Regions from separate parts of the Mesorhizobium sp. M0621 genome, predicted to be linked through region 3. Evidence: predicted binding sites of a transcription regulator. Region 3 holds the regulator's gene; each other region holds the start of a gene.
What was found. The regulator PhoB, encoded in region 3, activates phosphate uptake and scavenging genes when phosphate is short. The targets are predictions, from matches to a motif close to TGTCATNNANCTGTCAT.

Region 1: the regulator PhoB is predicted to act here: its motif matches at 1,205-1,221, upstream of NKI38_RS14010 (DUF1868 domain-containing protein).
Region 2: the regulator PhoB is predicted to act here: its motif matches at 1,037-1,053, upstream of NKI38_RS24680 (LTA synthase family protein).

Annotation. Positions count from the first base shown of each region.
Region 1 is NZ_JAMYQF010000016.1:87,542-89,812, forward strand. Features, by position in the region: gene phnL (phosphonate C-P lyase system protein PhnL) at 1-273, shown strand, start outside; gene NKI38_RS14005 (DapH/DapD/GlmU-related protein) at 270-884, shown strand; gene NKI38_RS14010 (DUF1868 domain-containing protein) at 1,371-2,087, shown strand; gene phnC (phosphonate ABC transporter ATP-binding protein) at 2,198-2,271, shown strand, end outside.
Region 2 is NZ_JAMYQF010000044.1:24,931-27,201, forward strand. Features, by position in the region: gene NKI38_RS24675 (recombinase family protein) at 1-885, opposite strand, end outside; gene NKI38_RS24680 (LTA synthase family protein) at 1,093-2,271, shown strand, end outside.
Region 3 is NZ_JAMYQF010000001.1:219,642-221,912, forward strand. Features, by position in the region: gene pstB (phosphate ABC transporter ATP-binding protein PstB) at 1-124, shown strand, start outside; gene phoU (phosphate signaling complex protein PhoU) at 150-857, shown strand; gene phoB (phosphate regulon transcriptional regulator PhoB) at 874-1,563, shown strand; gene NKI38_RS01175 (IS3 family transposase) at 1,668-2,271, opposite strand, start outside.

The sequences.
Region 1 (2,271 bases), on a different contig from region 3:
TGGGCATTGCCGCCGGCGACCTTCTCCGGCGGCGAGCAGCAGCGCGTCAACATCGCGCGCGGCTTCATCACCGAGCACCCGATCCTGCTGCTCGACGAGCCGACCGCTTCGCTCGATGCCAGGAACCGCGACGTCGTGATCGAACTCATCGCCGCCAAGAAGGTTGCTGATGTCGCCCTGCTTGGCATCTTCCACGACCACGACGTGCGCGAGGCGGTTGCCGACCGCATCATCGACGTCACCGCTTTCGCTCCCGGAAAAGTCGCCGCATGACCAGGAAATTATCGGAGAAACCGTTGATCCACCCGACGGCGGACGTGCAGAACTCCACCCTCGGCCGCTGGACCGAGATCGCCGACCGCAGCCGGGTGTTGGAGAGTGAACTCGGCGACTATTCCTACATGATGCAGGATTGCGCTGTCTGGTGCGCCACGATCGGCAAGTTTTCCAACATCGCGGCAAGCGTGCGCATCAACGCCACCAACCACCCGACCTGGCGGCCGACGCTGCACCATTTCACCTATCGCGCTTCGGACTATTGGGACGATGCCGAGCATGAGAGCGAGTTTTTCGCCCAGCGCCGCGCCAGGCGCGTCACCGTCGGCCACGACACCTGGCTCGGCCATGGCTCGACTATCCTGCCCGGCGTCACAGTCGGCGATGGCGCCGCGGTCGGTGCCGGCGCTGTCGTCTCGAAGGATGTCACCCCCTACACCATCGTCGCCGGCGTGCCGGCAAAACCGATCCGCGAGCGCTTCGACCGCCGTACGGCCGAACGTTATCAGGCGCTTGCCTGGTGGGACTGGGACCATGCCAGGCTGCGCGCTAGTTTGGAGGATTTCCGGGAACTGTCCGCTGAAGCGTTTTTGGAGAAGTATGGTTGACGCGAATGGTGTTTTCATCGAACTAATAATCACCCAACCCAGTGCGATGGAGCAAATGTGACCTTTATTGTCGTAATACCTCTTTTCATTGGACTGGGGTTGGTCGCGTTGGGAATTTTGGTGATTAAGCTTGGATTTAAGCGTTGGAGGCAATCCGACGTTGGCTCTTCAATAACGTTGATGATATTGGGTTGTGTTTTGTTCACGGCGGCGATAGCCCCACTCTATATGCTGTGGGTCCTTGCGCAACTTACCGGTAAGCCGGGCTGACAGGCTAAGGCTAGCAAAGCAAGACAATTCGGGAAGCAAGGGTAGACCAGCGTCATCACATTGCAATAGATGGGCACGATACGTTTTATCGACCAGTGTCGCTTGTGTTGGCATGCCTTGTTCGCGGCTCGCTATATGCTTTTGAAACATTCGACAATTTCACATCCTTGACACATGACTCGGACACGAGGCCATCTCCCTCCACAGGCGATCGCAGTGCCTCATTCCATCAGACCCTCGCTCGCCGGCTTTTTCGAAGGCACCAACCCCAAGCCTCCGGTGCATCTCGGCACCCGCTACGATACATCTGGCAATTTCCTGCCCGAGCCGGGCAACACGGTCGTCAGCCATCTCGTGAACAGTTCGGCTTCCGAAGCGGTGGCCATCGACGTGCGCGACCGGATGCTAGCGATGCAAGACGCCGGCCGGCTCGCCTTCACGCCCGTCTCCAGCCTGCACATGACGCTGTTCCAGGGCATCATCGAATTTCGCCGCCGACTGCCCTACTGGCCGCAGGACGTTCCCCTCGACACCAGCATCGACGCCATGACCCGCCTCTATCTGGAGCGGCTGAAGGACTTCGAGGGCTTTGGCCCATTCAACATCAAGGTCGTCGAAGTTCTGCCGACCGGCCTCACCGTTGCCGGCGCGACCGACGACGATTCGCGCATCATGCGCGCCTGGCGCGACGAACTGGCCGTGCCGTTCGGTTACCGGCATCCCGATCACGATACCTACGTCTTCCACATCACCTTCGCCTACCAGATCCAGCGTCTTGCCGACGATCGGGCCGCCGCATGGCAGGACCTGTTCGACGATTGCCTGGCACTCTTCGAGCAGCAGGCTCCCATAGTCGAAATCAAGGCGCCGGCCTTCTGCAGCTTCAGGGACATGGAGCACTTCGAGGACCTGCTGGTCCTGGGCCGACCGTAACTCCACGCCTGTGGAGCGTAACAAAACTGACATTATCGCGACACGGCAGGTTCATGTGGCTGCGTTAGGCGAGAGCCTGACGATCAATGGTCCGGACTGGAACCTGCCCCATGCCAGCAACCTCTGCCACGCTCGAAATCCGCGGTGTCACCCGACGATTTGGCAAGAACACCGCCGTCAGCGA
Region 2 (2,271 bases), on a different contig from region 3:
ATCTTCCTTCGATACGATCGGCGGGAACGCAATCCATGGGTCACCGTCTTTCGGGTGATATTCTCCAAACACTGCCTTGGAACGGAGGACGTAGGCAACGCTGGTGACGGTCCAGAAATCCGAACGGTTCTTGATCGTCTTGCGCTTGTGCTTGGCCAGTAGTGGAACACCTTCCTTGTTCAGGATTTGGGCTATGGCCGTGATGCCTAGCCCGGAGATGCACATATCGAAAATGCGTTGGACGATTGCCACCTTGGCTTCATCCATCTGCAGTTCCCCGCTGGCCTCATAGAGCCACGCAGGCGGGTTGCCGGGAATGTGCTTACCACTTGAACGTGCCTTTTGCGTTCTGCCTGCCCAACTGTCCCTGACACGCCTTGAGAGCTTTTGCACAAATCTGTGATTGCTCTTCATATCGCTGATGGCTTCTTTCAGATTCTCTTCGTCAAGGTCCTCCCAACGGAAGGAGCGTTCATCATCGTCATCATCCCCGAGCGTCACCAACACGATTCCAGCACGAAGGAGGTCCAAGAAGATCGTCAGGACTTCCGCCGTTCTCATGCGGCTCAGGCGGTCTAGCGACTCGACCAACAGGTAAGAGCCCTTGGCAACGAACCCGTCTTTCGCAGAGGTCACAAAAGCGGATATTGCACCCTCTTTCAGGTTCTTGCCCCGGAATGCGGACACACCGGCATCAACCATGATCTTGTCATCAGCCAAGAGAACGCCGTTTCTCTGGCACCACTTTTCGGCCAAATGCTTCTGGCGACGGAATGAATCGCCTTCGCCTTGGATGGCTGATGACCACCGGATGTACGAATAGGCCACCGGTGTTTCTATATTTCCGGTATATGAATGTGAATGTGAAAAAGGCAACGTTTTCATGGGGTTCCACCGTGTTAACCGCCATATGGGACGCCTGTTTGGGGAAACAAGCGACTAGGGTGGCTAATATTTTAGTGGATCACTCCTGATGAAAACCGCTCACGATTCGTTTGCTGGCTCTTCTTATTTTGGCCACAGGCGCTAGCTTTGCGTGACAATTCCATGACAATCGAGTGACGTGTTTGTCGCTGGGGTGGGGAAGTTAAAGTGGCAAAGAGTTCTAAACGCGTCGGCAAAGCCGCGCCGCAGTTCCTGGAAGACGACCCCTCTACCGGCTACCTGCCGGGCAGGAGATGGCCGGTTGTGCGCTATGGGCTGATCAGCCTGGCGATCGCTGCCGTCTTGGTGTTTGCCATCGAATTGATCGTGCGCGGCGACTTTGCCGGCACGGTCTCCTTCTTCCTGCAGCCGCTCAAGCCGGGCTGGACCACCATTGTCGTGTTTGCGCTGATCCTGATCGGCCTCGATGCGGTGCTCGGCCGCAGCCATCAGAGCCTGATGATCGTCGCGCCGCTGACGCTTTCCCTTGCTTTCGTCGGTCACCAGAAGTCGCACTACCTCGGCGACCCGCTCTATCCGGCCGATTTCCTCTATGCCCGCCAGATCTTCGCGCTGCTGCCGCTGCTGGTTCGCGACCGGCCGATGACCGCGCTTGCCATGGTCGTCGGCATCGTCGCCGGCCTGTCGCTGCTCGTCTATGGCTGGCGGCTGTGGCGCCGCAAGGTTCCGTCGCTCAGCCGCAAGGGACGCCTTGCCCGGCTGACGCTCGCAGTGCCGCTGCTTGCCTTCTTCGTTTCGATCATGGACTACGCCACCTTCTCCTGGACCAGGGACCGGCTGCAGATCATTCCGATCATGTGGGACCAGAAGGAGAACTATGCCTCCAACGGCTTTGCGCTGGCCTTCGCGCTCAATGTGCCGATGGCGCATGTCTCGGCACCGCCCGGCTATTCCGACAAGGCGATCGCTGCGATCGGCAGGCCTGATGTGACAGCCTCGGTGCCGGCCGAGAAGCCCGACATCATCATCGTCATGAGCGAGTCCTTCTGGGATCCGACCAAGCTGCCCGGCGTCACCATCACGCCCGATCCGATTCCCAATGTGCGGGCGCTGCGCTCGGGCTCGATGTTCTCGCCCGAATTCGGCGGCATGACCGCCAACATCGAGTTCGAGGCGCTGACCGGCTTTTCCAACGCGTTCCTGCCGGCCGGCAGCATCCCCTATCAGCAATATGTGCGCACGCCGACGCCTTCGCTCGCAACCTTCCTCAAGAGCCAGGGTTACCGGGCGCGCGCTATCCATCCCGGCACCAACTGGTTCTGGAACCGTGGCGCGGTCTATGCCGATTTCGGCTTCAACGACTTCAAATCGGAAGAGACGCTGCCG
Region 3 (2,271 bases):
CGTGTCGAAGCAGACGGCCTTCATGTATCTGGGCGAGCTGGTCGAGTTCGACCGCACCGAGAAGATCTTCACGTCGCCCCGCGAGAAGCGCACGCAGGATTATATCACCGGCCGGTTCGGCTGAGTTCAGGCATACGAGGGACAGGATCATGAGCGAACACACAGTCGCTTCTTTCGACGAGGATCTCGGTCAGATCAGCAAGCTCATCAGCGACATGGGCGATCTCGCCAGCTCGATGGTCGGCGGTGCGACCAAGGCGCTTTTGAATTCCGACAACGCGCTGGCACAGCGTGTCGTCTCCGACGACGCCATCATGGATGCGCGTCAGCGCGAGCTCGACGATCGCGCCATCACGTTGATCGCCAAGCGGCAGCCGATGGCCGACGATCTGCGCCATGTCGTCGGCTCGATCCGCATGGCCGGCGATCTCGAACGCATCGGCGACCTTGCCAAAAACATCGCCAAGCGCGTCGGTACTGTCGGCCTCAGCGTCACGCCGCGCGACCTTTCGCACTCGATCGATGGAATGGCGCAACTGGTGTTGATCCAGGTGCAGGGCGTCATCGAGGAATATGCGGCCCGCGACGCCGAGGCGTTGGCAAAACTACGCGCCGACGACGAGCGCATCGATGTCAAGTACACGTCGGTGTTCCGCGAACTGCTGACCTACATGATGGAAGATCCCCGCAACATCACGGCGTGCACGCATCTGTTGTTCTGTGCCAAGAACCTCGAGCGCATCGGCGACCACGTGACCAACATCGCCGAAAATGCCTATTATGTTTTGACCGGTACGCAGCTGCCCGCCAATCGTCCGAAGCAGGACGAGACGGCAATGTCCGCGCCGGCGGCATGACAGGAGTGACCGGCCGATGATCGCGCCACGCATCATGGTGGTGGAGGATGAGGAGCCGCTAGGCGTGCTGCTCCGCTATAATCTGGAGTCCGAAGGTTACCAGGTCGAGGTGGTGACGCGCGGCGACGAGGCCGAGATCCGGCTGCAGGAGAACGTTCCCGACCTTCTGGTGCTCGACTGGATGGTGCCGGCGGTTTCCGGCATCGAACTCTGCCGGCGCCTGCGAATGCGCTCCGAGACCGAGCGGCTGCCGATCATCATGCTGACCGCGCGCGGCGAGGAGAGCGACCGTGTGCGCGGCCTCTCGACCGGCGCCGACGATTATCTGGTCAAGCCGTTCTCGACACCGGAGTTCATGGCCAGGGTCAAGGCGCTGTTGCGCCGCGCCAAGCCGGAAGTGCTGTCCAGCGTGCTCAAGGTCGGCGACATCGTGCTCGATCGTGAATCGCACCGGGTCTATCGCAAGAAGAGCGAGATCCGGCTCGGACCGACCGAATTCCGCCTGCTCGAATTCATGATGCGCCATCCCGGCCGCGTGTTCTCGCGCAGCCAGCTGCTCGACAATGTCTGGGGCGAGACGATCTACATCGACGAGCGCACGGTCGACGTGCATGTCGGCCGGTTGCGCAAGGCGGTCAACAATGGCCGCATGCCGGACGTGATCCGCACCATTCGCGGGGCGGGCTACGCGATCAGGGAAGACTAAAGCGCGTCGCGGTTGAACGGATTTAGGCGACGCGCTTTAGGTGTTTGTTTTTTATGCATGTCGTTTTCCCAAAACTGGAGTGCGCCCCTAGGGGTGGACACTGATCAGGCTGCGGTTTTGCCCGTCTGCCGGATGTGTTGATCCTCGAACTGTTGCGGGCTGAGATATCCCAGCGCCGAATGGAGCCTGCGTTTGTTGTAGACCTGGTCGATGAAGTGGGGAAGGTGTTCGGCAACGTCCTCGAAGGTTTCAAGCGCCATCGGATAAACCGCCTCGAGCTTCAGGGTCTTCATGAAGCTCTCCGCTTTGGCATTGTCATAAGGATTGCCCTTGCGGCCCATTGAGCCGGCCAGACCATGGCCGGCGAGAAGCTGCCGGTAAGTCTCGGCGGCATATTGGGAGCCGCGATCGGAATGATGAACGCAGCCTAGCGGTGGCTTTCTGCGCTCGATTGCGGCGCGCAAGGCGGCGCCCGTCAGGCGGGCATCGATCGCGCGGCTGATAGCGTAGCCGACGATCATGCGCGACCAGACATCGAGAATGATGGCGACGTAGACGAAGCGGATCGGTAGCGCGACATAGGTGATGTCGCCGACCCAGAGTTGGTTCGGACCGGTCGGAACGATGTCCTTTGCCAGATTGGGGAAGATCGGACTGTTGTGATTGCTGTCGGTCGTAGCGACGAACCGGCGTCTGACCTTCGGTTGC